DNA from 3 places in the Aeromonas molluscorum genome. Region 2 is predicted to be linked to each of the others. Evidence: riboswitches for the same ligand, from Rfam matches in the RefSeq annotation. Region 2 holds a riboswitch; each other region holds the start of a gene.

Region 1 (9,476 bases), 430 kb from region 2:
AGCAATTTCACGCTGGGCTTGAGCGTAGCGGGTCAGGGAGTCCATCAGCAGCAGTACATCCTGCCCCTGCTCACGAAAATATTCGGCGAGGCGATGACAAAGCTGTGCCGCGCGAAGCCGCATCAGCGGAGACTGATCGGCTGGGGCGGCGATGACCACGGCCCGGGCCAGCCCTTCGCTGCCCAGGCTGTGTTCGATAAACTCGCGCACCTCACGCCCTCGTTCACCAATCAAGCCAACAATGACGATTTGTGCCGTGGTGTTGCGGGTCATCATGCCTAGCAGCATGCTCTTGCCGACCCCAGAACCTGCGAACAGACCGAGGCGCTGGCCTTTACCGACGGTGAGCAGGCCATTGATGGCACGCACCCCTACGTCGAGCGGCTCGCGCACCGGGGTACGCTGCAACGGATTGAGGGGGGGGCTGAACAAGCTGACGCACTCCCCGGCTTCCGCCAGAGGGAGGCCATCCAAAGGTTGTAGCAGGCCGTCCAATACGCGGCCAAGCAGGTGTTCCCCTACCCGAATCGTCTCCTCACCCGAGATGGGCAAGACTCTGGCGCCCGAATAGAGGCCGCTCATGGCCTGCAATGGCATCAGATAAGAGACGTCACGATTAAATCCGACTACCTCTGCCAGCAGATAGCCTTCGCCAGCGGTATCAACCCGGCAACGTTGGCCCATCACCAGCTGACAGCCAACGACCTCCAGGGTAAGTCCAGTGACGCGGACCAGGCGGCCATAACGGCGAAAGCCGGGAGCTGGTTCAAAGTCATCCAGTGCCGAACTGAGCGCCTGCTGAAAACGCTTATCCATTCAGGCTGCTATCCAGCGCGCTGTTGATCTTGTCCAGACAGGCATCGAGCCGCTCCGCGGTATTGACTTCGATCACCGCAGCCTGAGTCTCGAGCCTGGCATCTCCCGTGGCCAAGGCGGCATCCTGTTGCAGCGGCCAGCCAGCACAACGGGTTACACCCAGTTCGGCCAGACGACGCCGGTCCCCCTCATTGAGGTAGATAACCAACTCTTCGGGCTGGCTCGGCAAACTGGCAAGCGCCTGCTCGACTTGCGTCAACACTTGTTGGGGGTTGAGGGTGAATTCGGCCTGGATGACCCGCCGCGCTACCTGCTCGACCAACTGGGCCAATACCTGCTTTTGTTGCAACATGCGGGCCCGGCAGAGGCTATCCCACTGTTGCTGCAGTTGCTCAAAAGGCACCATGACCTCGTCGAAAGAGGCTCGCCCTTCAGCCAACCCTTGGGCAAGGCCCCGAGCCTGGCCTTGAGCCAAGCCCCGACTCTCACCCTCGATCAGGCCACTGGTAAGCCCCTGCTGGTAACCTTCCTGATACCCCAGATCCTGGCCCTGCTCCATTCCCTGTTGATAGCCAAACTCGAACTGCTCCTGCTCGCTCGGCTCCCCCTCACCGGCCTGGCCGAGTTGTGGGAAGCGGTAGCGACGAGTCGCCCCCGGGGCCAACTTGCGCATCTTGTTAGGCATGCTTGTCTCTCATCAGTTGACCGTGGGTTCTTCGAACAGCTGGAACTCGACTTCGCCCTGTTCGACCAGTTCCCGCACCAGTTGCATGATTTCGTCCCGAGCCTGCTCCACCTTGCGCAAAGAGACACTGCCCTGATCCTGGATCTGCGCTTCGAGGGACTGGGCCATCCGCTTGGGCATGGCACCGAGCACCACCTTGCGAAAACTGGTCTCGGTATTCTTGAGAGCCAATGCCAGCAGATCGGCGGGCAGCTCCTGTACCAGACGTTGCAAGGTGTCGTCGCTCTGGCGACGCAGTGCCATGAAGTCGAACATGTTCTTCTCTATTTCGAGGGCCATGTCGCCATCGCGCTCTCGCAGCAAGGAGAGCATCTGCTCCTTGTTGCCCTGGTAACGATTAAGGATATCGGCAACCTGACGCACCCCGTTGACCTTGGCGCCGGACTGATCCGCCACATAGGCCAGACAACGATCCAGCGTGAGTCGCAGCTCATCGAGCACATGTTCGCTCACCGAGTTGAGTCCGGCAACCCGAACCAAGAGATCATCGTGGAGCGATCCTGGCAAGGCATTGAGCACGGCCGAGGCCGTTTGGGGTGGCAAGAAGCCCAGTAAGACCGCCTGCATCTGCGGGTGTTCGTTGCGGAAGAAGCGTGCCAGCACCTCGGCAGGCACCCACTGCAGACGCTGGATATCCTGGCTCATGGCGTCACCATACAGGCTATCGAGCAGGCTGCGGGAGAGGCGCTGGCCCAGGGCAAGATCCAGGGTCTGCTCCAGATAATCCCGGGAGGCGCTGGCGATGCCGCTCTGCTCCCGGTACTGGATGAAGAACTGCTGCAGGGTCCACTTCGCCTCGATGGAGCTGACCCCGGACAGGCCCGCCATCTTGGAGATGAGCCGTTGCACCTCGTCCCGTGACAGCTTCTGCATCACCTTGGCGGCCGCCTCCGTCCCCATGCTGAGCAACAAAATGGCCGCCTTCTCCAGGTTGTCTATATCGATGTCCACTGCACTCTGGTTCATGTTAGCGTTGCTCATTACTACTCACCCATGCTTTGACCACTTCGGCCACCCGGGCCGTGTCCTTGTCCACCAGAAGCTGCAGATGCTTCAACTGTACCTCGAGTTCAGAGCCCGGTTCGGGCAACGCATCGAGATCCAGCGCCGTGAAATGGGGCCCTTGCTCATCATCAGTGCGGATGAGCCCTTTGCTATGGGGGGGGGCCAGTGCCTCATCGGTCTGGCGTTGCAGTGGCAGACCAAGCTCGGGCTCCAGATCTTCCTGCTCTTCTTCGTTTGCCACTCCCCCTGGCTGCTGGGTACGAACCAGATGTTTGACCAGGGGACGTATGCCGAAGAACACCAGGGTCAGACCGAGCAAACCACCGACCAGATAGCGCAGGGAATCCTGCCAGTAAGGGGTCTCCCACCAGCTGGATTCGGGTGGTGCGACATGCACCTCATCGGTGAAGTTGAACACCTGCAGACTGATCTGATCGCCACGACCAGTATCAAAGCCGACGGCCCTCTCCACCATCTGGCGGATCTGGCCAAGCTGAGCCTCATTCCAGCCATCTTTCGGCGCGGTCTGCTCGTTAAGCAGCACAGAGACGTTCATCCGCTCGAGTCGCCCCTGCTGATAGCGGGTATGCACCACGGTGCGGCTATTTTCGTATTGACGACTGCTCTCCTGGCGCTCGGTCCGGCTGTCGTTCTTGGGGGGCGGTTCCGCAGGCGCGGCGGCGCCATCTGCGGGTTCAGCCTGGGGCGCCGTCTCGGGTGGCCGATTGGAGAGGGCTCCCGGGATCCCCATGGCGAGGGCATCGACCGTCTTGTCAGACTTGTTGGTCTCCTTGGTGATCACACCTTGCGGATCGAACTGCTGCTGAGTCTCTTCAACCGCATTGAAGTTGACATCTGCTGCAATCTGAACCCGGAAGTTACCCGTACCCAGCATGGGGTAAAGCATGTCGGTGGCGCGTTGACGTATGTATTGCTCCAGCTTGCGCACGTATTCCATCTGCTGAACGCTCTGCTTTCCCGGAACACAATGCTCCCCAACTCTGCACTGAGCAGCTGGCCGGGTCAACCACTGTGACGGCGCTGGGTTTCATTCCGGAGATACTACCGCCACCAGATTGGCAATTGCTTCAACCTGACCCGCTTCGATGGATTGGCCCGGTTGCATATCGAGCATTACCGATGCACTCGGTTTCTCTTCATCACGCCCACGAACAGCGTGCGTTTGGAATCGCCAGATGAACGCGGGCACTGCGCACGGCATCTAGGTGTAATCTCTCTGTAGGTTGTTCACTCGGGCATTCCCGGAGAATTGGAGGCACCAACCAAACCAATCATCCGAGGTGCCCGAGTGAACAATCATAAAAATGCCCGATTAACCGTCTTTGGTCGACAGCTTCTTGTCCAGCGTATTCCTGAGCAGGGCCTGCGCGTTGAAGAGGCCGCTCACGCTGCCGGGGTCAGTGTCCGCACCGCTTACAAGTGGCTCACTCGATATCGCCAGGAGGGACCTGATGGTTTGTACAATCGCTCTTCTCGACCCGCATCTTGCCCCCATGCCATTGATGACCAGCGCCAACAGAGGATTATCGAACTGCGCAAGCAGCGACGGACCTATCGGCACATCAGCCAATCTCTGGGCATAGGGCACAGTACTGTCGCCCGCATCTTGCAGCGCATGGGACTTCATCGATTGGCCAATCTGGCCCCAGCTGTTCCAGTACAACGCTATGAACATGAGAAACCGGGCGACTTGCTGCATCTGGACATCAAAAAGTTGGGGCGTTTCCACCGTCCCGGCCATCGTATCACCGGCGACCGCAGCAAGGACTCACGCGGCGCAGGGTGGGAGTGTGTTCATGTGGCGATTGATGACCACTCCCGTGTGGCGTTCAGCGCTCTGCATCCTGATGAAACGGGACGCAGTGCCTGCCTGGCGCTGTTACAGGCACTTCACTACTACGCCGGGCTCGGCATTCGTTTCAGTCGGCTACTCACGGACAATGGAGCCTGTTACCGGTCAAAACGCTTCCAGGAAGGTGTGCGTCGGCTGGGGCTCAAGCATCTGCGCACCAAGCCTTGTTTCACACCACAAACCAATGGCAAAGCAGAGCGCTTCATTCGAGCCCGCGCTGCGTGAGTGGGGCCTATGCACGGAGCTATGACTCGTCAGAGCAACGGGCAGAGCACTTGCAACCGTGGCTGCATGAGTACAACTGGCATCGTCCTCATGCCAGTATTTGTGGGCTACCAGCCGTCGAGTCATCAATCTGTGAACAACCTGGTCGGTTTACACATCTAGCGCTATGATGGTTCTGGCCAGCTCCTCCTTCCAGGGCATGACGATAACGCGCTCCCTCCATAAATTCGCTGGTACCCGGTCCCAACATCGTCCAGCCTTCCAGACCAGACGGCATAGCCGCGCTCACCCCTCTGGCCGCCAGCGCCATCCTGACATGAGCCAGCTGCTTTTCAGGAACAAGGACCTGACCCGTACTCTTTTCCAACCTGAAAGGCACCTGCTCTTTCTCCAACATCTCCATGATGTTGGCGGTGTCATACAACTCCTGCTTGCCGTAAAGAGGCACATTCTTGCTGGAGGTCCACAGGATAACGACAATGGTACCGGCCACAATGGCGGCGAGCAGCGCTATGGTCAGGATCGATTTGTTGTCATGGGAGAGGGTACGCCAATTGCGTAATCCCTCTTGCAGCCTGATCTTGAGCGAATCAGAGGCGGTCCCCTGAGGAGACGTTACCAGTTCAGTCATCACTTACCTCAGAGCGGCATACGCATAATGTCGTCAAAACCGGTCATCAGCTTGTTTCGCACCTGCATGAGGGCGGAAAACTGAGGCCCTGCTTTCTGGCTGGCAACCATGGCACCAACCAGATTATCGCTCTGGCCTGCATCCACGGCGGTCATCAGCCGTGAGGCGATGTTTTGCTGTTCATTGACCCGCCCGACCACATCTCGCATGGCGTCACCTAATGACACATTCGAGACATCATTTGATTCGATAAAGGGGCCTGAGTGGCAACTTGCTGCATCTCCTGCATCTGCTGCAAGAGCGTTGCCTGTGATGACATCATTTCAATCTTCACGCCGTTATCCCTTAGTTTTGAAGCTGCTGCTCGATATCAATGCCCTGCTCACGCATCGCCGCCAGCTTGTATCCAGTGCCCGGGTCGTCATCCCAAGGGCTTCTGCCGTGCGGGTACGATGGCCACGGAAGCGGCGCAAGGTCTCTAGTACAAATTGAAATTCTGCATGCCGACGCGTCTCACTCAGCCCTTCCGGGACGGAAAGGACTTCCGCCAATCCATCGCTGGGTTCCGCGACATAACTGGGCAGCATCAAATCGACCGCCTGAATATGCAATCCGCGAGCCATGATTAATGAACGTTGAATGACATTGTCCAACTGCCTGACGTTGCCCGGCCACTGATAAGCCAGCAGTTGCTTGCGCGCATTTTCACTGAGGCGATAGCCCTGCTGCGGGCGCATGCCGTTCAATGAAATATTCCGCCAGCGGCAATATGTCGTCGGGGACGCTCGCGCAATGCAGGCCAGTTCATCGGCAACACGTCGAGGCGGTAGAAGAGGTCTTCCCTGAACTGGCCGGCAACCGCCAGGGTACGCAGATCCTTGTTGCTGGCGGCGATGATCCGCACATCCAGCGCTATGGTTTGATGGCTACCGAGCCGCTCAACTTCTTTCTCCTGCAAGACCCGCAGCAATTTTGCCTGCAGCGTCAACGGCAGTTCGGAGATTTCGTCGAGCAGCAGGGTCCCGCCCTGCGCCTGCTCGAACTTGCCGGGCTGCGAACCCGTTCGCGCCGGTGAAGGCCCCCTTCGTTGTGGCCAAACAGAATGGATTCGAGCATGGACTCGGGAATGGCGGCGCATTGATGGCGACAAACGGCTTGTGAGCACGGCTGGACATCTCGTGGATGTAACGCGCCAGACGCTCCTTGCCCGTTCCAGACTCACCACCGATAAGAATGGTGGCTGCCGTTTCGGCTGCCCGGCGAGCAAGCTGCAACACTTGCAGGCTCATGGCGGAGACAGCGTATCAGATCTGGAATTGCCTGCCGCAGACGCAGCGCCCCCTTCACCGCATCAACCATCTGCTGGCCACTGAAGGGCTTGATGATGTCAGTCGATGGCCCCCGCTCGCATCGCTTCCGCCGCAAGATAGGCCTGACGCTCATTAACCAGGATCACGCAATCAGTACCGCTGAAATCATGCACCAATTGAGGACCGGCTTCGGTCATGGCATCCATATCGAGCAGGATTAAATCAACGGAATTATCAGCGAGAATTAACTTCGATTTGCTGATGGAATCGACACAGGAAATGCATATCCCTGTGCAACAATATTCCTGCAATATCGTTTCCATTTGCCATAGATGAAGATTAATCAATAACAAATGGGGAGCACTCTCAATAGCGATTGGCCTTGAGTTTTTTTTGATAGATAAATCCGAAAGCAGGAACCGAACCCGTGATTGTGGACAAAACAATCAACAGAACTGAAATGCCGAAATAAAAGACGCACCAGGTACGCTGGCACTGACGTCATCTATTGGGTGAGAAGTGATATCAAGGCGGTAACAATGGCCTTGGCAACCCCGCTATCATTAGCATTCCTGCTATTAGACCGGAGGCTTTGCGTCCTGACTTTTCAGTTCAGTTTGCCTTTTTCATGCGACTGCCCGTATTTGGACAAGACAGCACCAAATTAGTGGTGACTGCATGGCACATGTGAATTGTTATATTTGTTATTTATCTTTGACGGCCGACTGTCAAAACCGTCACATCATAACGGCTTATAATTACAATTCAAGTAGATAGGCGGAATATATTCTTCCATGTCAGTTCATTAACATGGCAGTTCCGCTTCAGCCTAGCGTACCAATAACCTCCACTCTAAATCTTCCGGTATTTCATTATAAGAGAGCACTTTGAGGCCTTTTGAAAATGAACGGGCATAACGCGCCATCAAGGGTCTAAGTTGAGGCATGACCACCAGTACCGGGGCATGTCCCTGCTGCTGCAGCTGCTCTTTAACCAGCGGCATATTTTGCTGCAACTGTGCCAGCAGTTGGGGATCAACCGGAAAACTGTCCAGCTGGATTTTCCCCTGCTGCTGCGACTGGTTCATGGCCGCCAGCAAGGTCTGCTCAAGACGGTCATCGAGCGTGAAGGTGGCAGTACATCACGGCTGCCAATCGCCTGTCTCACAATCTGGCGTTCAAGGCGCAACGAACATCGGAAGCAAGCAGCACGGGATCCTTGGTCAGCTCGCTGGCATCAGCAGGGTCGTCGCCACCGTGCGTATATCGGTCAGGCTGACCTGTTCCTTTAGCAATTGCCGAAAAACTGGCAACTGCTGCATCTGGGTCAGGGCCAGATTGAGCTCTTCCGCCAGACGGGGCAGACTGGACAGCAAGATGTTGCCCAAGCTTGCCGACCTCGTCATGACCAAAGAGGGCATCAAGCTGCTCACGCAGCAGCTTGCTGGCGTGGGTGGCGATCACCGTTGCAGAATCCACCACCGAATAGCCAAGATTCAGCGCCTTGGCCTTGCTCTCCGGTGAAATCCAGACTGCGCTCATGCCATATGCAGGATCCTGGGTCAGCTCCATCCAGCGCACCATAGGTCTCACCACTGCTGATGGCCATCAGACGCTGACAATCAACGTTACCGGACGCCAGTGCCTACACCTGAGAGCTTGATCCGGTACTGATCGGGCTGCAGTTGCAGGTTGTCACGTACCCGGATCTCGGGCAGCAGAAAACCGTACTGCTCCGATAGAGTTTTGCGAATACCGCGCACCCAAGCCAACAGCTTCGGCACCTTTGTCAGCTTCCGCCAGCGGCACCAACCGATAACCCAGTTCGATGGCGACGGTATCGACTGGCGGCAGATCCTGCCACTCCAGCCCTTGCGGTTCCGGCTGGGCAGCTGGACGAGTCAATTCTTGCGCGGCATCCGGATCCGGGGTATTGGCCGCCCGCTTGCTCACGCTCCAGCCAGCCCAGGCCAGTACGGCGGCAAAGCTGAGGAAGGCCAGCATGGCATGCCCGGCACCAGCCCCAGTACCAGCATGATGGCAGCGGCAGTGTAGATTACCCGGGGCGATGCCAGGATCTGGTCACCCACCTGATCCGCCATCTCACCTTCATCGCTGACCCGGGTCACAATGATGGCGGCAGCGGTGGACATCAGCAGCGAAGGGATCTGGGCCACCAGACCATCACCGATGGTCAGCAGGGCATAGCGCTGGAAGGCTTCGGCAACCGGCAGGGCATGCTGGAAAATACCGATGGCAAGGCCGCCAACCAGGTTGATGATAAGCACCAGCATGCCGGCAATCGCATCACCGCGCACGAATCGGACGCGCCGTCCATCGCACCGTAGAAATCCGCTTCCCTCGCGATCTCATCACGCCTTGCTCGCGCCTGATGCTGATCCATGGTGCCGGCATTGAGGTCGGCATCGATGGCCATCTGCTGCCCGGCATGGCATCCAGGGTAAAGCGGGCAGACACCTCGGATATTCCGCTCTCCCACCCTTGGTGATCACCACAAAGTTGATGATCATCAGGATCACGAAGACCACCAGACCCACGACAGAGTTGCCACCTATCACCACCTCGCCAAATGCCTGATGACCTTGCCGCCGCTTCATGCCCTTCATGACCATGCAGCAACACCACGCGGGTCGAGGCGACGTTCAGCGACAGTCGCATCAGGGTGGCCACCAGCAGAACGGTCGGGAAGACGGAAAAATCGAGCGGCAACGCGCCGATACGGAGACCAGCAACACCAGCACTGCCAACACAATGTTGAAGGTAAACAGAGCATCCAGCGGCCAGCCGGCAGCGGCAATATCATCATGGCCAGAATGGCCAGGAGCATCATCGGGATCGCGGTATAGGATTT
Region 2 (9,476 bases):
CAGGCCAAGCAGGGTCGACTTGCCCGAACCTGAGGCACCGACCAGAGCCAGCGTCTCCCCCGCCTTGACTTGCAGCGAGATCCCCTCAAGGATGGTCAGATTGTCACTGCCAAGGCGCACCGACTTGCCGAGGTTGCTAATCGAAATGATGGGAGTTGAAGTCATGGCGCGTATCCTGTTCGCCTTAATGTGGGTGATGGCCTGTGGCCAGTTGCAGGCACAGACACTGTTGGTACTGGGCGACAGCCTGAGTGCCGGTTATCAGATGCAGGCCGAGCAGAGCTGGCCTGCCCTGCTCGATCGGCAGTGGCAGCAAGCCGGTGGCCAGCACCAATTGGTCAACGCCAGCATCAGCGGCGAAACCACGCAAGGAGCCCTGACCAGACTGCCTGTCTTGCTCAAGCAGCACAAGCCGGACTGGTTGCTGATCGAGCTGGGGGGGAACGATGGCCTGCGCGGTTTCCCACCGGCCATCACTCGCCAGAATCTGGCGAAGATGCTGACCATGGCAAAACAGCAGGGGATCCACACCATTTTGACCCAGATCCAGCTTCCCCCCAACTACGGAGCACGCTACCTGCGTCAGTTCGAGCAGATCTTCCCGGATCTCGCCAGCGAGAACGGGCGGCCGCTGCTGCCCTTCTTCCTCGATGATATTGCCACTCGCCCTGAACTCATGCTGAATGATGGCATCCACCCCAAGGCCGAGGCGCAGCCCCTCATTCGCGACAAGGTTGCTCGTTTTGTCGAGCCCTTGTTGGCCCAATGAGGCGCTCTTGCACAACAAAAAGGGCCAGCAGATGCTGGCCCTTTTTGTTGTTGATTGGTTCCACACGCCAATTCATCCGTCAACCCAGCAGCTGGCGCAGCCGCTCCTGGGCAACACCGACCAGCAGATCCGGCTGGAACTTTGAAATAAAGCGATCACAACCCACTTTCTTGACCATGGCCTCGTTGAAATTGCCGCTCAGCGAGGTGTTGAGGGTAATGAAGAGATCCTGCATGCGCGGGTCATTGCGCACCTCATGGGTGAGGCGATAACCATCCATCTCCGGCATCTCGGCATCGGTGATCATCAGCAGTATTTCGTCGGTCACCCGCTTGCCGGCATCGCACCAGCTCTTGAGCAAGTGCAGCGCCTGCAAACCATCCTGGCATTCGATCACGTCGAGTCCAAGCTGCGCCAGCGTATCGCGAATGAGATTGCGGGCCGTGCTGGAATCATCGACGATCAGCACCTTGCGCCCCTGCATCTGCGGCAGCAGTTCCCGATCCAGCACAGCTTCGGAGATGCGGATGTCATAGGTGATGATCTCGGCCAGCACCTTCTCCACATCGATGATCTCGACTATCTGCTCGCTGTCCCCCTCCCGCAGGCGGGTGATGGCGGTAAGGTAGTTGGCACGACCCGCCGAGCGCGGCGGCGGCAATATGTCCTTCCAGGTCATGTTGGCTATGTTGGCAACCTGACCGACCAGGAAACCCTGAATGGTGCGGTTATATTCGGTGATGATAAGGTTGGCCTCTCCCTCCTGGGCTTGGCCACGCATGCCAATGGCACTGCGCAAATCGATGACGGGGATGGAAACACCGCGGATGTTGGCCACGCCGCTGATGTTGTGATGAGAGCCCGGCATCTTGTTCAGGTGGGGCAGTTTCACCACTTCGCGCACCTTGAACACGTTGATGGCAAACAGCTGACGGGAGCCGAGTCGAAACATCAGCAACTCCAGGCGATTCTCCCCTACCAGCTGGGTACGTTGATCCACTGAATCCAATATGCTCGCCATGATTGCCCTTCTCTCCCAATCCGAATGCGGTCCAGTATAGGGACTCGCCGATCCCGGTACTACGGCCATTATTATGTTATGTCGGCCGCCACCGGGGTTTTCTTGATAAAAAAAGCGGGGCCAGGGCCCCGCTTGCATTGTTAACTTGCACCTCAGTAGCTGCAGACCAGCTTCCAGCTGCCGTCCCCCGCCTTGGGTTCGCTGCTGGTCCACCAGTTCGCCTGCCAGACTGCGCTGCCATTGGTCATGCGATCGTTGGCATTGGCATGGTCTCCCTGGGGCCAGCTAGGGTAGGCCGGATAGGCCGCCGGGGTGACGCTTTGGGAGCTGCACGTCGTGCCGCCCGTGCCAGGATCACCGCCACCACCCAGTACCGCTTCGGAGAGCGCCGGGAAGTCGGACTTCAGGCCTATGGTCTGACTACCACTGACGAGGCGCATGCCACTTGGCACACCCGCCGCCGGCAGATAATAGGTCATGGCAACTTCGACATCCGTCCCCGGGGCCCAGGCCTTCCAGCTCGGCAGGGTCAAGGCGACCTTGTGGAAGTCCTTCTCGCCCGCGATGCCATCCGAGTTCTGGTTGCCACCGCTCTCGACCACTGTCAGTCCCATGCCGCTCTGATCCGTGATGGTGTCAGAGGTAGAGGTCGGCATCAGGAACTCGATGCGAGTGCCGCCCGGAATGGTCTGGGTCGACTTATTCGTCAGTTTAAGCGTTGGGTTGATTGGATAGTTGGAATCCCCCTCCTTGAAGCCCGAGAGGCTGACGGCAATGTCGAGCTGAGCCGCAGGCGCAGGCAGATCGTTCTGCTGCAAATTGGCTTTGCTCGCCGTGGCGAACTTGTCATACGCCAGGCTGGTCAGCGTGCTGCCCATGACATATTCGTTCTTGGCGGGATCAAAATCATAATCCCCCGCCATCTCCCAGAACATGACGCCACCCAGACCCCGATTGATGATGTAGTCCAGCTTGTGCCCCATGGACTCTTCATCTTCGGTGGAGAGGAACACTTTCTTCTCTTCGTTCCAGAGCCAGGGCGCATGCGCCTTGTCATCGTAGTAACGCACGTACTGACCCTGGATCACATCGGCCGGGTTATTGGCATCCAGACCCCAGGCCGCACCATAGCTCGGCATGCTGGTAATGCCGAGGCTAGCCGCATGCTCCAGGTTCTTGGCATGCCACATGGGCACGGCGCCGCCACCTATCTCATTGCCGTTCTTGTCCAGATCGTGCCAGATGTTGTCGATGCCGACCGCACCATTACCGCAAGGGATGGTACTGCCGCCGGTACCCGGTTGGCAGTCGCTCTGGCTTGGCAGGGCTGCCTTGCCATTGAGACCATGGGTACCGCCGGTGACACCTTGCCAGCCACGGGTGTAATAAGGGACACCCACGTTGATCTTGCCGGCCGCCATGGCCCCACGGAAGTAGTGTGCCGCCCAGGCGGCGTTCAGATAGCCGATGGCACCGAACTGAGCCTGGTTATAGACACCCCACTGGGCCAGTTCCGGATCCGCCTTGTTGTCGAACAGCGCGGCGTTATGGGCCACGAAGTTGTTCCAGGCACCGTGGAAGTCATAGGTCATCAGGTTGACATAATCCAGATACGGTGTGACCTGGAAGTTCTCCATGCCGCGCAGCAGATAAGCTGACGCCGGTGACGCTATGGTCAGCATGTACTTGCGCGCATCTTCGGTGCCAGCGCTGTCGAGCCGCTCGCGCAGCGTCTTCATCAGCACTTCATAGTTTGCAAACAGCTTGCCACGGCACAGATTGGAGAGCGGGAAGTCATTGGGATTGCCCGCATCCTTCATGGAAGTCGGATATTCGTAGTCGATATCCACCCCATCAAAGCCGTACTGGCGGATGAAGCTCACCGCCGAGTTGGCCAGGGCATTGATGCCAGCGGTATTGACCGAGCAGTCGCCCTTGGTGGTGGCGGCATAGAAACCACGGGTATCGGCCCAGCCGCCTACGGAGATCAAGGTCTTCACGTCCGGATATTGCTTCTTGTACTTGGAGAGCAGGTTAAAGTGACCCTGATAGGCAAACTCGGGATCCATTTCAGCGCCCGGCACCCCTTCCCAGGTCAGCTTGGTGGCGGCGTCATCCACCTTGATGAGATGGCTCTGCTCATCCACTGCGGCAAACGCATAGTTGATGTGGGTGATCTTGTCCCAGGGGATGTCGTTCACCAGATAGGAGGGCAGACCATTCTTGCCGGTGCGCCAGGAGGTGAAATAACCGATGACCCGACGGCCATGGTCATCCCCCATGCACTCGCTGCCGTCGGCGCGATAGATCTGGCGCACGTCGCAGGAGAGGTTGCCACCGGTTGGCGGCAAGGCAGCTTCTTCCACCTGGACATCGACCTGGGCCGACTCTCCCGACAGGTTCTGGCTGTCTACGGCAACCAGGGTCAGCGCGGCACTGCCCTTGGTCTGCGGCGTCCAGCTCAGCTGCCAGGGGGCGCTGGTATCCTCACTTGCCTTCTTGCCATCGACATAGAGCTCGACCCTGGCCACGTCGTTATTGGCATCGGTCACATTGCCGGTCACCGTGACGGCGCGGCCCAGAGTGAGTTTGGCCCCGGCCACCGGGCTGGTGATGCTGGCCTTGGGCGCCTCCGGGGCAACTACGGCCGTCACTGTCACACTGACCTGGGCTTCATCGAGGCTCTTGCCATCCTTGTCCAGCGCCCGAGCCGTGATTTGATGGACACCCACTCCGCTGGCGGCCCAACTGGCCGACCAGGGGGCTGCCGTGATGGCGGCCACCTGACTGCCATCGACCAGATAGACCACCTGGGTCACGGCGTCACTGCCACCGATCAGATTGACGGCCAGGGCCAATTCGACCCCCACGCTCACCGAGCTGCCCGCGGCAGGGGAAGAGAGGGTCAGATCCAGCGCAGGCGGATTGGCATCCTGATACAGAGTCCAGGCATCGGCCCAGACAGTGCCTGTACCCGGGGCGTAGTGAGAGCTCGCACCGCTGCACCAGCCTGAGTAGGGAAATTCTTTGCATTGGTAGAGGCTACCGGCATTGCTGACGATATCGCCAGCCTTGTAGGCGGTGCCTGCCTGATAGGCGGGATAGGCCGCGAGTGCCCAACCGGGCAGGGACGCGAGGGCGACCAGCATGGCTAGCCGACTTGGTCTTAAGACTTGTTGCATCTTGTTATCATCCTTGTTTTTGTCTTGGCAAAACGCTGACCAAGGCAAAGCACAACCGCAACAGGTACGACGAAGAAGGCAGCTGACGATGGACGCGCCACTGACTCTTACCTGGGTAACCCCGCTATCCTGGACCCTGAAGTCGGTAGACCGGAGGCTTTGCGTCCCGACCTTTCAGCCGGTTTGCTCTTTACCTGGATTCCATCTGGAACAGCCCGAGTATAGGAAGTCGCCCGCAAATGCTCAATCTTCATTCACAAAGGAAAATATGTTTGAGGTACTCACAGAAAAAGCAGAAAAAGTAGCCAGTTAGCTGCGAACATGCGGCAATTAATGCAGTTATCAACAAAAGCAACCACACAGGTATGTTCAAAACCGCTGATTTGATGAGCTGGAACTGTGAGCCATCTCATGGGGATGGCACCACAAGATGCTGGATGAAACGACAATCCATGTCGGGAATGGCCGCGCAGGCAGGAGGCAGATAGCAAAAAGGCCACCGCGATGCGGTGGCCTTTGGCTTTCTTGTAAAAAGAAATTGGTGGAGCTACGCGGGATCGAACCGCGGACCTCTTGCATGCCATGCAAGCGCTCTCCCAGCTGAGCTATAACCCCAAATTCTTTCTTCATTAGACAACAGGTTCTGGCGGCCCGTTGCCTTTTACTGCAAATAGTGGTGGAGCTACGCGGGATCGAACCGCGGACCTCTTGCATGCCATGCAAGCGCTCTCCCAGCTGAGCTATAACCCCAAATTCTTTCTTCATTAGACAACGGGTTCTGGCGGCCCGTTGCCTTTTACTGCAAATAGTGGTGGAGCTACGCGGGATCGAACCGCGGACCTCTTGCATGCCATGCAAGCGCTCTCCCAGCTGAGCTATAACCCCACAAAGGTCGGCCTGGGTGATACACACCGCACTGCCCTGGGTACTTCATTTTCAATCAGGAACCTGGTGGAGCTACGCGGGATCGAACCGCGGACCTCTTGCATGCCATGCAAGCGCTCTCCCAGCTGAGCTATAACCCCTTTGATTCCAGATTGTCCGAGAAGAATTTGGTGGAGCTACGCGGGATCGAACCGCGGACCTCTTGCATGCCATGCAAGCGCTCTCCCAGCTGAGCTATAACCCCAACTCACCTCGGCGCTGACGAAGTTATCTCCGGCAACGGAGGCGCATGATAGGCATCGACCGCTTTGCTGTCAACCCAAAAATAACGCCGACTGGCGCGTTTAGTCAAAATTCGGGCATTTAGCTGTTTTTACCAGCAACCCTATCGCTATCTTGCTGTTTTTGGTCACAAATTCGTCTTGTATACACACAACAAGGGCCCCCTCGCGGGAACCCTTTATTGTCAGTGGGAGGCGATGATGTCGGCCGCCATGCGCGCTGCGATGTACGCCAGGGCGCGGTCGATACGGGCAAGTACTCGCTCCTTGCCGACCAACGCCATCACGGCGTCGATACCCGGTGAGAGATTATCCCAGACCGGTGACGGCAATGTCCGACGGCAAGCTTACTCGGCGGCCATCCGTGCTGCAATGTACGCCAGGGCACGGTCGATACGGGCAAGTACTCGCTCCTTGCCGACCAACGCCATCACGGCGTCGATACCCGGTGAGAGATTATCCCAGACCGGTGACGGCAATGTCCGACGGCAAGCTTACTCGGCGGCCATCCGTGCTGCAATGTACGCCAGGGCACGGTCGATACGGGCGAGTACTCGCTCCTTGCCGACCAACGCCATCACGGCGTCGATACCCGGGGACTGACCCAGACCGGTCACCGCGACGCGCAGCGGCATGCCGACCTTGCCCATGCCCTGACCCAGCTCGGCGGCAGTCGCTTCAATCAGCTCGTGCAGCGCCTCGGTGGTCCAGCTATCCAGCGCAGCCAGCTTGGCCTTGGCCAGAGTGAGTGGCTCGGCAGCCACGCCGCGCAGGTGCTTCTTGGCAGCGGCTTCGTCGATGGCCTCAAAATCTTCGAACAGATAGCGGCTCTGGGCGGCCATCTCTACCAGGGTGTTGCAGCGCTCGGCCAGCAGCGTAACAACTTCTGGCAGTGATGGGCCCTTGCTGGTGTCAATCTTCTGGTTTTCCATGTGCCAGGCCAGATGCTTGGCCACATAGGCCGGATCCAGACTGCGCATGTAGTGGTTGTTCAGCCACAGCAGCTTGTCGGTGTTGAATGCGGAGGCGGACTTGGAGATGGCATCCAGGCTGAACAGCTTGATCATCTCGTCCAGGGTGAAGATCTCCTGATCGCCGTGGGACCAGCCCAGACGCACCAGATAGTTCAGCAGCGCTTCCGGCAGGTAGCCGTCGTCGCGGTACTGCATCACGGACACAGCGCCATGGCGCTTGGAGAGCTTGGCACCGTCGTCCCCCAGGATCATGGAGACGTGGGCAAACTCCGGCACCGGCGCGTTCAGCGCCTTGTAGATGTTGATCTGGCGCGGGGTGTTGTTGATGTGATCTTCGCCACGCACCACGTGGGTGATCTCCATGTCCCAGTCATCGACCACCACGCAGAAGTTGTAGGTCGGCGCGCCATCGGTACGGCGAATGATCAGATCATCGAGCTCGGTATTGACGAACTCGATGCGGCCACGCACGTGGTCATCGAACACCACTGAACCTTCGGTCGGGTTGCGGAAGCGAATAACGTGCGGCGCATCGGCCGGATGATCGTGGGCGGCATCCCGGCACTTGCCGTCATAGCGAGGTTTCTCGCCGCTGGCCATCTGACCTTCGCGCAGCGCGTCCAGCCGCTCACGGGAGCAGTAGCACTTGTAGGCACGACCATCGGCCAGCATCTCGTCGATGATGCCGTTGTAGCGGTCGAAACGCTTGGTCTGGTAGTAGGGGCCCTCATCCCAGTTCAGCTCCAGCCACTCCATGCCCTCAATGATGGCGTCGATCGCCTCCTGGGTGGAACGTTCCAGATCGGTATCCTCGATACGCAACACGAACTCGCCACCCTGGCTCTTTGCAAACAACCAGGAATAGAGTGCGGTACGGGCACCGCCGACATGCAGGAAACCGGTCGGGCTGGGCGCAAAACGGGTTTTGACTTTCATCTTTAAGCCTTGTGTAGAGGGCCTTGGGCCAATGCGTTAGAAAAACCGTCGCATTTTAGCACTCCCGCCCCCGGATGGGAAAACCGGACATTGATCGCCGCTCTCCAAGAGGGGCAACCTGAACAGTTAGCCCCTGCAACCGGGTGGAAAAATCGGCCAGTGCACGTTCAAAGCCCTGAATGGGTAAATCTGGACCGGGATCTGGGCAAGAGTGAATCCCTTCCGCCACGGATATGAGGGGGATCGCAAAATCTTTCGCTACTTTCGGCTCTACTGTTAACAAAAGCTGGAGATTTCACCTACCAAGCCGATATTTCAACCAACTTTACCCCACTACAAGGGAAGCGCTATGCAGTTTCGTTCTATTTCCCATCGCATCCTGGTGATGGCCGGGATAGCCATGACCCTGGCTCTGGTGATCCTCATCCTGCAGACCCAGTATTCGGGTCGCCAGACACAGCAACTGACCGTCAGCTCCAGTCGCGAGGCTCTGCAAGAAGAGGCTTGGCAAAAGGTGAGTGCCGAAGCCCGCGCCGAGGCGGCCGCCATCACCCAGCTACTGCAAAAGGGGCTCTCCTATACCCAACAGATGGCCAGCGTCCTGACGCTGCAACAGGAAGGAAAGCTCAGCCTCAGCCGCCAGCAGGTCAATGATCTGCTAAAAGCCCAGCTGGCCCTTGAGCCGCAACTTTATGGCGCCTTCGCAGGCTTCGAACCCAATGGTTTTGAGGGAGAGGATGCCTCTTTCGCAGGCCAGGGCGAGATGGGCAGCGATGGTCAGGGCCGCTTTGTGCCCTACTTCTATCGCGATGGTTCAACCATAGGTTCAGACCTGCTGCTCTCCATCGAGAAAAGCGACACGGATGACTTTGGCAACCCGGCCAACGACTACTACGCCTGCCCAAAACAGCAGGGGCAATCCTGCCTCATCGATCCCTTCAAGGTCGACATCAACGGCCAGCAGGTACTGGTAAGCACTATTACCACGCCCATACTGGTGGATGGCAAGTTCAAGGGGATTGCGGCACTGGATCTGGCGGTCGATTCCATCAACCAGCAAGCCAGGCGCCTCAATGACAACATCTATGACGGCAAGGGTGAGACACTGATCGTCAGCGCCGCCGGCGTCATCACAGGTACCAGCGGCGATGCGGCCCTGCTCGGCAGCTCGGCCACACAACGGCTCGGTCAGGAGTGGCGCCAATACCTCAAACCAGAGGTGCAGCGCCAGGAACTCAACGATGCATTCCGGATCTCTGTCCCCATTCAGGTACCTGGCATGCACCGCAACTGGGCCATCATCGTCACCCTGCCCTATCAGGTGGTGCTGGCCCGCGCCGATCAACTCGAAGCTCAGCTCAACGACTTGAACCGTGCCGCCATGAGCCAGCAGCTGATAAGTGCCCTGCTGGTACTGGTCTTGGCCCT
Region 3 (9,476 bases), 160 kb from region 2:
CATGTTCCACCAACTCGGCTATCAGGCGGCGGTGATCGAGGGCGACAGCTTTCATCGCTACACTCGCCCCGAGATGGATGTCGCCATCCGCAAGGCGCGGGAACAGGGTCGCCACATCAGTTACTTCGGACCCGAGGCGAACGACTTCGCCCTGCTGGAATCCTTCTTCCAGCAATATGGCCAGGATGGCAGCGGCCAGTACAGACGCTATCTGCACTCCTTCGACGAGGCTGTGCCCTTCAATCAGATGCCGGGCACCTTTACCCCCTGGCAGGATGTGGCCAGCGAAACTGACCTGATGTTTTACGAAGGCTTGCATGGGGGCGTCGTCACCGAGGATCACAATGTGGCTCGCCATGTCGACTTCCTGATTGGCGTGGTCCCCATCGTCAACCTGGAGTGGATCCAGAAGCTCATTCGTGACACCTCGGAGCGCGGCCACTCCCGGGAGGCGGTGGCCGACTCCATCGTCCGCTCCATGGATGACTACATCAACTTCATCACCCCCCAATTCTCGCGCACCCACATCAACTTCCAGCGAGTACCGACCGTCGATACCTCAAACCCCTTCAGCGCCAAGATCATACCCAGCCTCGATGAAAGCATGCTGGTCATCCGTTTTCGCGGTATCAAAAACGTCGACTTCCCCTACCTGTTATCGATGATCGATGGCGCCTTCATGTCGCGCATGAATACCATAGTGGTGCCAGGCGGCAAGATGGGTTTTGCCATGGAGCTGATCCTGCGCCCCCTCATCCAGCAGCTGATCGAAACCGGCAAAATCACCTGATAGTAAGGAGCAAACTATGCCGAAAGCCCTGAAAAAACTATCCGCACTCATGCTGCTTGGCGTGCTTGGTGGCTGCAGCAGCGGCCACCAGGCCCCCGTGGTCGACATGGGTACTCAGGTGATCCGCCCGGCCAGCCACTGGCCTTTCCCGGCCCAGCCACGCTATGCCCTGGCCGAGCAATATCAATACTCGGGAGCCAGTACCGAAGGCTGGCTAGAGCCAATACAACAAGCCGTCAGCCGGGAGCTGGATGCCAAGGGCTGGCGCAGCGCCCCCCTGGACGAGGCCGATGTTTGGGTCGCAATCGGCGTCGCCGGTGCCCAGGATATCAGCGATGACGAGTTGTTTGCCCGCCTCGGCATGAATCCGGGCGTGCAGGCCAAGGCCGGAGAGCGCAAAGGAACCCTCGCCATCATCTTGCTCGACAGACAGAAGCAACAGGCCGTCTGGAGCAGCGCCATCCAGCTCACGACGGACAGTGCCATTCCTGAGTCCGAGCGGGCGACCTTCAGCCAGGAGCTGGCCACCAAGATGCTGGACAAGCTGCCCTGATCCCGCAAGCAGCACAGGCTAGAAACGACAGAGGCCTGCAGGATGCAGGCCTCTGGCTTTAACGATGCGGCGCGCTTATTTCAGCGTGCAGTTCATCAGGGTGACCCCTTTCTGAGTCAGGGTCAGCTTGTCGCCCTGGATCCAGAACATGGTAACGCCATCTGAGTAGCGGGCACTCTCTTTCTCGGACTCGACACGCCCCAGTTTCTGATACACCCCGTTCAGGGGGAATTGCACCATGTCGGCCTGGGGATCATAGGTCACCGCCAACATCTCTTCACCACACTGGTACTGGTTGTATTGATACTGGGTCGGCTGCGGTGAGCTGCAGGCGGCCAGCCCCAGTACGGGGATCAGAACGACTAGTTTATTCATTGCACTTTCCTTATGTGATGACGAGCGAAGCTGGGGTTCAGGCCTCAATGATTTGATAACTATGGGTAATTTCGACCGCTTTTTCCAGCATTAGGGAGACTGAACAGTACTTCTCCATGGAGAGATCCACGGCGCGGGCCACCTGCTTTTCAACTAGCCCTTTGCCGGTCACAACGAAGTTCAAGTGAATCTTCTCAAACACCCGAGGCACAGTATCGACCCGTTCACCCGATAACTCCACATGGCAGGCGGTCACGGTCTGACGCGCCTTCTCCAGGATGGACACCACGTCGATGGAGCTGCAACCGCCGACTGCCAGCAGGATCAGTTCCATCGGGCTGGCCCCCTCTCCCGGGTTGGCGCCATCGAGGGTAACTTGATGGCCAGACTCACTCTGCCCCACAAACTTCATGCCTTCAACCCAACTGACCTTGGCTTTCATCTTCACTCACCTCATTGTTCGATAGTGCGGTCCGGGCGGACGCGATGCCATAGCATACCTCAGCCAGCCACCCTCCTGCATCTGACCTCAGCCAGCCGAGTCCCCCAGAGACCCTGGCAACCAACGCAACGTGAGAAAAAGCGCCATGGAAGCGGCTTATCTCACCGCGCCCACCCCCCTCTCTCTTTCCTGATTGCCCCTAGCGGCACAGAGAACCTGTGGCTAACCGGATCAAAATCAACGTTTACGGCATTTATCTTCCCTAGAATGCCTCCCCAGTGCAGTAGCTGGCGTCCAAAGGAAGCCCTAAGCCTTGTCAGCACAGACAAAGGCTCTTATCCTACTGCCACTGACACAAGGAAGGGCAAGACTGGCAACTTGTCTGGACGCATAACGTCCCGTAAAGACACTACAGAGGAAATCTCATGGTCATTGGCAAACCGCAAAGCGATCCCACCCTGGAATGGTTCTTGTCGCACTGCCACATTCATAAGTATCCCGCCAAGAGCACCCTGATCCATGCGGGTGAAAAAGCGGAGACCCTGTATTACATCGTCAAGGGTACAGTGGCTGTCCTCATCAAGGACGATGAGGGGAAAGAGATGATCCTCTCCTATCTCAACCAGGGGGACTTCCTCGGCGAGATGGGCATGTTCGAAGAGAACGATAACCCGGAGCGCAGTGCTTGGGTTCGCGCCAAGGGTCCCTGTGAAGTTGCCGAGATCTCCTACAAGAAGTTTCGTCAACTGATCCAGGTCAACCCCGAGATACTGATGCGCCTCTCCGGCCAGATGGCGCTGCGTTTGCAGCACACCAGCCAGAAAGTAGGTAACCTGGCCTTCCTGGATGTGACGGGCCGGATCGCTCAGACCCTGCTCAATCTCGCCAAACAGCCAGATGCCATGACTCACCCGGATGGCATGCAGATCAAGATCACCCGTCAGGAGATAGGCCAGATTGTCGGCTGCTCTCGTGAAACCGTCGGCCGCATTCTCAAGATGCTGGAAGAGCAAGAGCTCATCTCGGCCCACGGCAAGACCATAGTGGTATTTGGTACCCGCTGATAACGGCATCCTCACCCAAGACAAAGGCTGCCCAGGCAGCCTTTTTCGATCCCGCTCCTGTAAAAAGCGCCGCACGCCAAGATAAAACGCATCTGAGCCGCCCTTTTCGCCGCAATCCCCCTATAATGCCCCCCTATCAGCAGTCTCAGCATCAGGCTCGGCCTGCAAGCACTCTAGATCCGAAGCGAGAATCCCATGCACCTGCAATGTCCCCGCTGCCGCAGCCCACTGCACCTTCATCAGGCCTCCAACGGTCGCTATTGCGATAACAAACATCACTTCGATCCTGAACCGGAAGGTTATCTGGATCTCATCCCGGGCAAGAAAAACCCCAAAGATAGTGACAGCCGCTCCCTGATGCGCGCCAAGCGCAACTTTCTGGAACAGGGCCACATGCAGCCCCTGGTCGAGGCCATGGCCACACTACTCGCCCCCTTGGGTGAACGGGAGCTTGTCCACCTCGGTTGCGGCGAAGGTTACTACTGCCGTGCTCTGGCTGAGCGTCTGCCCGGCTGGCGCTTCGGTGGGGTCGATCTGGCCAAGAATGCCATCTTCGCCGCCAGCAAGGCACAACCGGATGCCAGCTTCATCATCGCCGATCCGGCCCGGGCGCCACTGCAATCGGGCAAAGCCGATTTGCTGCTGGTCAACGATCTCAAGGTCAAGACGGAGCAACTGTGTGACTGGCTGGCACCGGGGGGCTATCTGCTTTATCTGCAGCCCGGTCCGCGCCATCAGTGGCAGCTGAGAGTCAGCCTCAATCCGGTCAGCATGGAACATCCCCTGAGCTGGCCGACCTTGACCGGCCTCAGCCAGATCGCTCAGCAGCGCAGTCAGTTCTCCCTGAATCTGGATCAGAGCCTGCGCGGCTTCGTGCTCGAGACCAGCCGTCTTGGCTGGCGCGCCGACGCCGAACAGCGCCATCTGTTTACCCAGCAAGGTCCGGATGAGCTGGAACAGGATCTGTTGCTGAGCCTGTGGCAAAAGCCGCTCATCAGCTAAACAATAGAGGCCCCCGAGGGGTCTTTGTTGTTTCCACTCGCCAGGGATGCCTCTTGGCTACCCGCAGTCTCCCGCCAGAAAGCAAGGTGGAACGCCGGTACGGGTATGGTGTTTCACACAGCCTTTCTTAATGCTGCGCCGCCGACACCAGCCGCCAGGCTCTGTCCCTGCGGACGACCCTGGATCTGCAAAAATAACAAGGGGCGCCATTAAGCGCCCCTCTCCTTCAGCTTGCTCTTTATCACATATCTTCGCGTATCAAGGGCAGCTAGCGGCGCCCATATCTTGCCAGACAACGGCAACGCCGGGCTCCTCCCCTTTCGTCCAGTACTGGGCCTTCCAGTTGTGGCCATTGTGAGTGGTCAGCTCGCCCGCGTTGTAGGCCACGGCGGCATCCCAACCCAGTTGCACCTGGCTTATCAGCTTCCACTGATCGCTGCTGCGACTCGGTTCATTGCCCTGGGTCCAGTATTTGGCCTGCCAGACCAGGCCGCCATGACTCACCTTCTCGCCACCGTTGTAAGTGGTCGTGGCGCTCCAGGCAGGCCAATTGGCAGCATCCGGATCGGTGGCGCCACAATCGCCACCACCACTCACCGGCGTGACCGTCAGCCGGGTGCTGGCCTGGGCATCCAGGGCGCCGTCGGTGACGGTCACACTCAGGTCATAACCGGTTTCGGCAGTGACGCTCGGCCCCGTCACGACCAAGGTCGCGCTGCTCTGCCCGGTGGCGGTCAAGCCGGCCGGTACCGTCCACTGGTAACTGAGGGTATCCCCGTTGGGATCAGTGGCCTGCGCCTGGATACTCACCTGCTTGCCAGACTCGACCTTGGCGGTGGCAGGAAGCACCACGACTGGCGCAAGATTGGGCTGAGGTGCCTTGTTGGTCACCACGACCTGATCCTTGGCTGTGAGTCCATCGGCATCGGTCACCGTCAATTCGAACACCAGATTGACGTCCTGAGACACCTCATCCAGGTTGAAGCTGGCTTGCGCCTGATTGGCTCCCGCCAACTGGACGGCCGGACCTGATACCTGCATCCAGCCGTAGCCTATGGCCGAGCCTTCGGGATCTCGGGAGGCCGAACCGTCCAGGGTCACGCTCGCCGGGCCTGTTACGCCGAGATCCTTGCCCGCGTTGGCAATGGGCGGCTTGTTGACGGGGGAGGTGCCACTGCCATTTCCCAACCCCTCATGCATGGCGTTGAGAATGTCACCATTATCCGAGTCAATCTCCCAGGAGAAGAGGCCGCCGAGCTGGTTTGCCAGCACATACTGCCCCTTGGCCTTGACCGAACGATCGTTGTCGAAGGTGATGAGATCCCCGGTGCTGGCCTTGAACACATAAGGTGCCTCTGCCACCTCGTCATAACCCTGTTCCCAGCCAGCCCCCATGTAGTCATTCACGATCTGGCGGTAATCCACCACACCATTCTCCCAGGTGCCCTTGACCGGCCCTGTGGCGGTGCCGGTGAAGGGGTTGCCAGCCTGGTAGCCATTCACCCCGGTCCAGCCGCGGCCATACATGGCCGCCCCGACCACTATCTTGCCCGGGGTCACACCCTGGCCGAGCAGCGTCCTGACCCCCTTGTCGGTGGTGTACTTGGTGTTGGCATCCCAACTCGCTTCAAACAGGTTGGTCTGATGACCCAGTTCGGTATTGGTCCAGGCTCCGTTGAAGTCGTAACTCATCAGGAAGATGTGATCCATGTACTGCTGCGCCGCCTGATAATCGACTTTGGCAATCTTGTCGCCACCGGCACTGATCGCCGAGGTCAGCTCGTACTGGCGACCTGTGGTGGCCTCCAGCTCGTCGAGCATGGCGCGCAGCTCCTTCATCAGGGTCACATAAGTGGCACCATCATTGGGGCCACCCAGGCTGGGATTGGCTCCCTGCCCCCCCGGGAACTCCCAGTCGATATCTACCCCGTCGAAGAACTTCCAGGTCTGCAGGAACTCTTTGACCGAGGCGACGAAGGTGTCGCGCTTGCTCTTGTCATCGAGGAAATAGAAGGGGTCGGAGAGGGTCCAGCCACCGACCGATGGCAATATCTTGAGGTCGGGATGCGCTTGTTTCAGGGCCATCAGGTTACCGAAGTTGCCTTTATACGGCTCATCGAAATCCTTGAGGTTGCCCTGGGGCATCTGGATGGCGGCCCAGGGGTCATGCATGGCCACCTTGAAGTCGGCACGCCCGGCACAGGCTCGTTGCAGCGCCTCGAAGCTGCCTTCGATCTCCTTGAGGCTGTCATTGATGCCATTGCCACCGCAGATGGGGGTAAAGCCATAGAGGATGTGGGTCAGGTTCTGGGCCGGGATCTTGTCGACCGTGAACTTGCGGCCATAGACGCCCCACTCCACGTAATAGGTACCGACTACTTTGCCGGACTTGTTGGTGTAGGGTTTGTTGTTCTCTTGGAGCGGCGTATTGAGGGGCAACAGATGACTGCCGTCGGTGTCGGCGACCACTATCTCCTTGGCATCGGATCGGGTACAGCCACCGGCGTTGCATAGCTCGATCTGCATCTGGTAGCGACCGCCCTTGGTCACCTTGAAGTTGGCGGTGCCGGAGGCACCGGACGGGCCGCTCCACACCTCGACGCCGTCCAGCAGCACCTTGGCGGTCTGACCCACATCGCCGGACCAGAGGTTCCAGCTCACGCTGACCGGGGCGCCGTCGGCATGGACGGTCACCAGCTTGTTGTAGGCGGTCGCCGCCTGATCCACTTCGACGATGGCAAATTTGGTTTCACCCCATCCGATGGTCGGCTTTCCTGGGGCTGCGGCATAGGCGGAGGAGGCAAAGAGCCCGGCCACCATCAAGGCCAGCAAGGAGGGTTTCGGACTTAACATGTTGAATTTCCTTATTCGTTTATCATTTTATTTACGAAAAAGGCAACGCATGTCAGACAGGTACAGCAGACAACATTCCAGGCTGGCTTGGCGTCCAGCTGGAAACACAGTCCTGTGGTGACCCCGCTATCTTAGGTACAACAGACCCTTAGACCGGAAGTTTTGCGTCCCGGCCTTTCGACCGGTTTGCCCTTTGGCACAACTTGATTCGCGATCAAAATAATCGCCAAGGAAATATAAGGTCCAACCGAGCAGGCAGCAAACCCCCCAGGTGAGTCACCCCTTGTCGCAGGGATTCAAATAGCACAAAAATACGCAATTTATCGGCTTAAAAGGCCATTTATGCGACGATCCTCTGCCAAGTGGTTTACCTGCAAACAGAAGACTAATGTGTTAATTCGTGATCATCATCAAGTTTGCAGGTCCCGCTCATGCTGTTCATCAGCGCCCTGAGCTTGAGTGGCTTGACCGGCTTGCTGATATAGCCATAACCATGCTCACGGATCTGGGCCTGCAGTTCGCCTTTTCGATCCGCACTGATGATGATGCCCCCCACGCCGGTACCGAGGGCAAGACGCAGCATATGCAACGCCTGCAACCCCGTCTTGCCATCGTCGAGGTGGTAATCGGACAGCACCAGATCCGGTTTGAAGGTCTCCACCAGTGTCAGGGCCTGGGCCAAGTCCTGCACGCAGCGTACCTCACAGCCCCACCGCCCCAGCAGGGAGGCCATGGCAACCAGTATCTCGGGTTCATTATCGAGACAGAGCACCCGCACCCCGGCCAGCTGGCTATCCCGCCGAGGCTCAGGGCTCAGGGCTGTTCTGGCAACCAAGGGGCGGCTGGCGAGGTTGAGACTGATGGCAAACACAGAGCCGGCCCCGGGCCAGCTGCGCAGTGTCAGCTGATGTCCCAACACCTGCGAAATACCGCGGGCGATGGCCAGACCCAACCCCAGTCCCTGCTCACGGGCAGTGCGGGAGTGATCCAGACGTTGGAACTCTTCGAAGATGGCTTCCTGCTTGTCCAGGGGGATGCCCGGCCCGGTGTCCCATACCTCGATGCGCAGCTGCTGACCCTGGCGGCGACAACCGAGCAAGACCCGTCCACCGGGATTGTAACGAAATGCATTGGTGAGGAAGTTTTGCAGCACACGGCGTAACAAGCGCACGTCGCTGTGTACGGCCAGCCGGGTATCGACCACGGCAAACTCTATCTCTCCTGCCTGGGCCAGTACCCCGAACTCGGCCTTGAGGTTGTCAAAGACATCCGCCAGGGCAAAATCGAGCTTCTTGGCCTTGAATTTGCCCGCCTCCAACCGGGAGATGTCGAGCAAGTCGGTGATGAGATCCTCGGTCGCCCCCAGGGCATCATCGATGTGACGGGCGAGACGGGCCGCTTCTCCCTCATCGGGCAAGGTCTCAATCAAGGAGGAGGTAAACAGCTTGGCAGCATTGAGCGGTTGAGTCAGATCATGGCTCACCGCCGCGAGGAAACGGCTCTTGGAGTGATTGGCCCGCTCAACCTGCTCGTTGACGGTGCGCAGCTGGCTGTTGAGGGCCGAGAGCTCACGGGTTCGTTCGGCCACCCGCGCCTCCAGATGTTCATTGGCCTCACGCAGCACCCGTTCCGCATCGCGAAAGGGGGTGATGTCGGCGAAGGTCATGACGAAGCCCCCCCCGGGCATGGGATTGCCTTGCAGCTCGATAACCCGGCCATCCGGGCGCTCCCGGGAAGAGAGGTGGGCGCTGCCGCGCTTCATGAAACCGACCCGCCGGGCCACGTGGGCCTCGACCTCTCCTTGGCCGCACAGCCCCTTGACGGCGTTATGACGGATGATCTCCTCTATGGGGCGTCCCACCTGGATAAGTCCGGCCGGATACTGGAACAACTCGATGTAACGTTGATTCCAGGCAACCAGCCGCAGCTCCCTGTCCACCACAGAAATACCCAGCCCTATGTGCTCGATCGCCCCTTGCAACAGGCCACGGTTGAAGCGCAGCACATCCGAAGCCTCGTCCACTATGGTGGCTATCTCCTCGAGCTGCATGTTGCGGCCCTGCAGGGCGGAGGCGAGTACCAGCCTGGCCGACGAGGTGCCAAACACCCCGGCCAGCAACCGCTCCGTATGTGCGATCAGGGCGGCGCTGGCCTGCATGTGCGGTGCCAAGGTGCCACCGGACTCACCGGCGAAGCGCCCGAAGGAGCGCTTGACCCGGCTCGGGCCGACGAAGCGGGCCGCCAGCATCTCCAGCTCCTTGACGCTCACCTTGGCCTGATAGAGTGCCGCCTGATCACGACTGGGCTGACCGACGAAGTTGGCCGCCTGCAGCCGCTCGCTCACCGCCGCCCGGGTCAGCAGGGAGCCCGCCACGTAGCCGAACAGGTTGAGCACCA

The links. A riboswitch is a leader RNA that binds a small molecule or an ion and turns the genes downstream of it on or off. The one in region 2 is predicted to bind cyclic di-GMP.
Region 1: linked by a shared signal. The riboswitch ahead of ACSMDR_RS09730 (response regulator) and the one ahead of ACSMDR_RS07480 (glycosyl hydrolase family 18 protein) in region 2 are both predicted to bind cyclic di-GMP.
Region 3: linked by a shared signal. The riboswitch ahead of ACSMDR_RS06600 (glycosyl hydrolase family 18 protein) and the one ahead of ACSMDR_RS07480 (glycosyl hydrolase family 18 protein) in region 2 are both predicted to bind cyclic di-GMP.

What each region holds. Positions count from the first base shown of each region.
Region 1 covers NZ_JBPQCY010000001.1:1,967,192-1,976,667, forward strand. The annotation lists gene lfiI (lateral flagellar FliI-like assembly ATPase LfiI) at 1-816, opposite strand, end outside; gene ACSMDR_RS09675 (FliH/SctL family protein) at 809-1,501, opposite strand; gene fliGL (lateral flagellar motor switch protein FliGL) at 1,514-2,542, opposite strand; gene ACSMDR_RS09685 (flagellar M-ring protein FliF C-terminal domain-containing protein) at 2,529-3,524, opposite strand; gene ACSMDR_RS09690 (hypothetical protein) at 3,615-3,788, opposite strand; partial or broken gene ACSMDR_RS09695 (IS481 family transposase) at 3,876-4,826, shown strand; partial or broken gene ACSMDR_RS09700 (flagellar M-ring protein FliF) at 4,821-5,286, opposite strand; partial or broken gene lfiE (lateral flagellar hook-basal body complex protein LfiE) at 5,304-5,629, opposite strand; gene ACSMDR_RS09710 (AAA-type ATPase lid domain-containing protein) at 5,634-6,032, opposite strand; gene ACSMDR_RS09715 (sigma 54-interacting transcriptional regulator) at 6,038-6,313, opposite strand; gene ACSMDR_RS09720 (hypothetical protein) at 6,280-6,423, opposite strand; partial or broken gene ACSMDR_RS09725 (sigma 54-interacting transcriptional regulator) at 6,414-6,584, opposite strand; gene ACSMDR_RS09730 (response regulator) at 6,683-6,928, opposite strand; cyclic di-GMP riboswitch class I at 7,150-7,237, opposite strand; partial or broken gene lfhA (lateral flagellar biosynthesis protein LfhA) at 7,430-9,476, opposite strand, start outside.
Region 2 covers NZ_JBPQCY010000001.1:1,540,000-1,549,475, forward strand. The annotation lists gene ACSMDR_RS07465 (ABC transporter ATP-binding protein) at 1-165, opposite strand, end outside; gene ACSMDR_RS07470 (arylesterase) at 164-769, shown strand; gene ACSMDR_RS07475 (chemotaxis protein CheV) at 849-1,790, opposite strand; gene ACSMDR_RS07480 (glycosyl hydrolase family 18 protein) at 1,943-4,972, opposite strand; cyclic di-GMP riboswitch class I at 5,084-5,170, opposite strand; tRNA gene ACSMDR_RS07485 (tRNA-Ala) at 5,512-5,587, opposite strand; tRNA gene ACSMDR_RS07490 (tRNA-Ala) at 5,647-5,722, opposite strand; tRNA gene ACSMDR_RS07495 (tRNA-Ala) at 5,782-5,857, opposite strand; tRNA gene ACSMDR_RS07500 (tRNA-Ala) at 5,922-5,997, opposite strand; tRNA gene ACSMDR_RS07505 (tRNA-Ala) at 6,026-6,101, opposite strand; gene ACSMDR_RS07510 (glutamyl-tRNA synthetase) at 6,324-6,470, opposite strand; gene ACSMDR_RS07515 (glutamyl-tRNA synthetase) at 6,486-6,617, opposite strand; gene gltX (glutamate--tRNA ligase) at 6,633-8,048, opposite strand; gene ACSMDR_RS07525 (methyl-accepting chemotaxis protein) at 8,398-9,476, shown strand, end outside.
Region 3 covers NZ_JBPQCY010000001.1:1,376,843-1,386,318, forward strand. The annotation lists gene ACSMDR_RS06570 (phosphoribulokinase) at 1-790, shown strand, start outside; gene ACSMDR_RS06575 (DUF4136 domain-containing protein) at 807-1,343, shown strand; gene ACSMDR_RS06580 (MliC family protein) at 1,419-1,718, opposite strand; gene ACSMDR_RS06585 (OsmC family protein) at 1,756-2,160, opposite strand; gene crp (cAMP-activated global transcriptional regulator CRP) at 2,586-3,224, shown strand; gene ACSMDR_RS06595 (putative RNA methyltransferase) at 3,420-4,226, shown strand; gene ACSMDR_RS06600 (glycosyl hydrolase family 18 protein) at 4,485-7,079, opposite strand; cyclic di-GMP riboswitch class I at 7,193-7,280, opposite strand; gene ACSMDR_RS06605 (hybrid sensor histidine kinase/response regulator) at 7,465-9,476, opposite strand, start outside.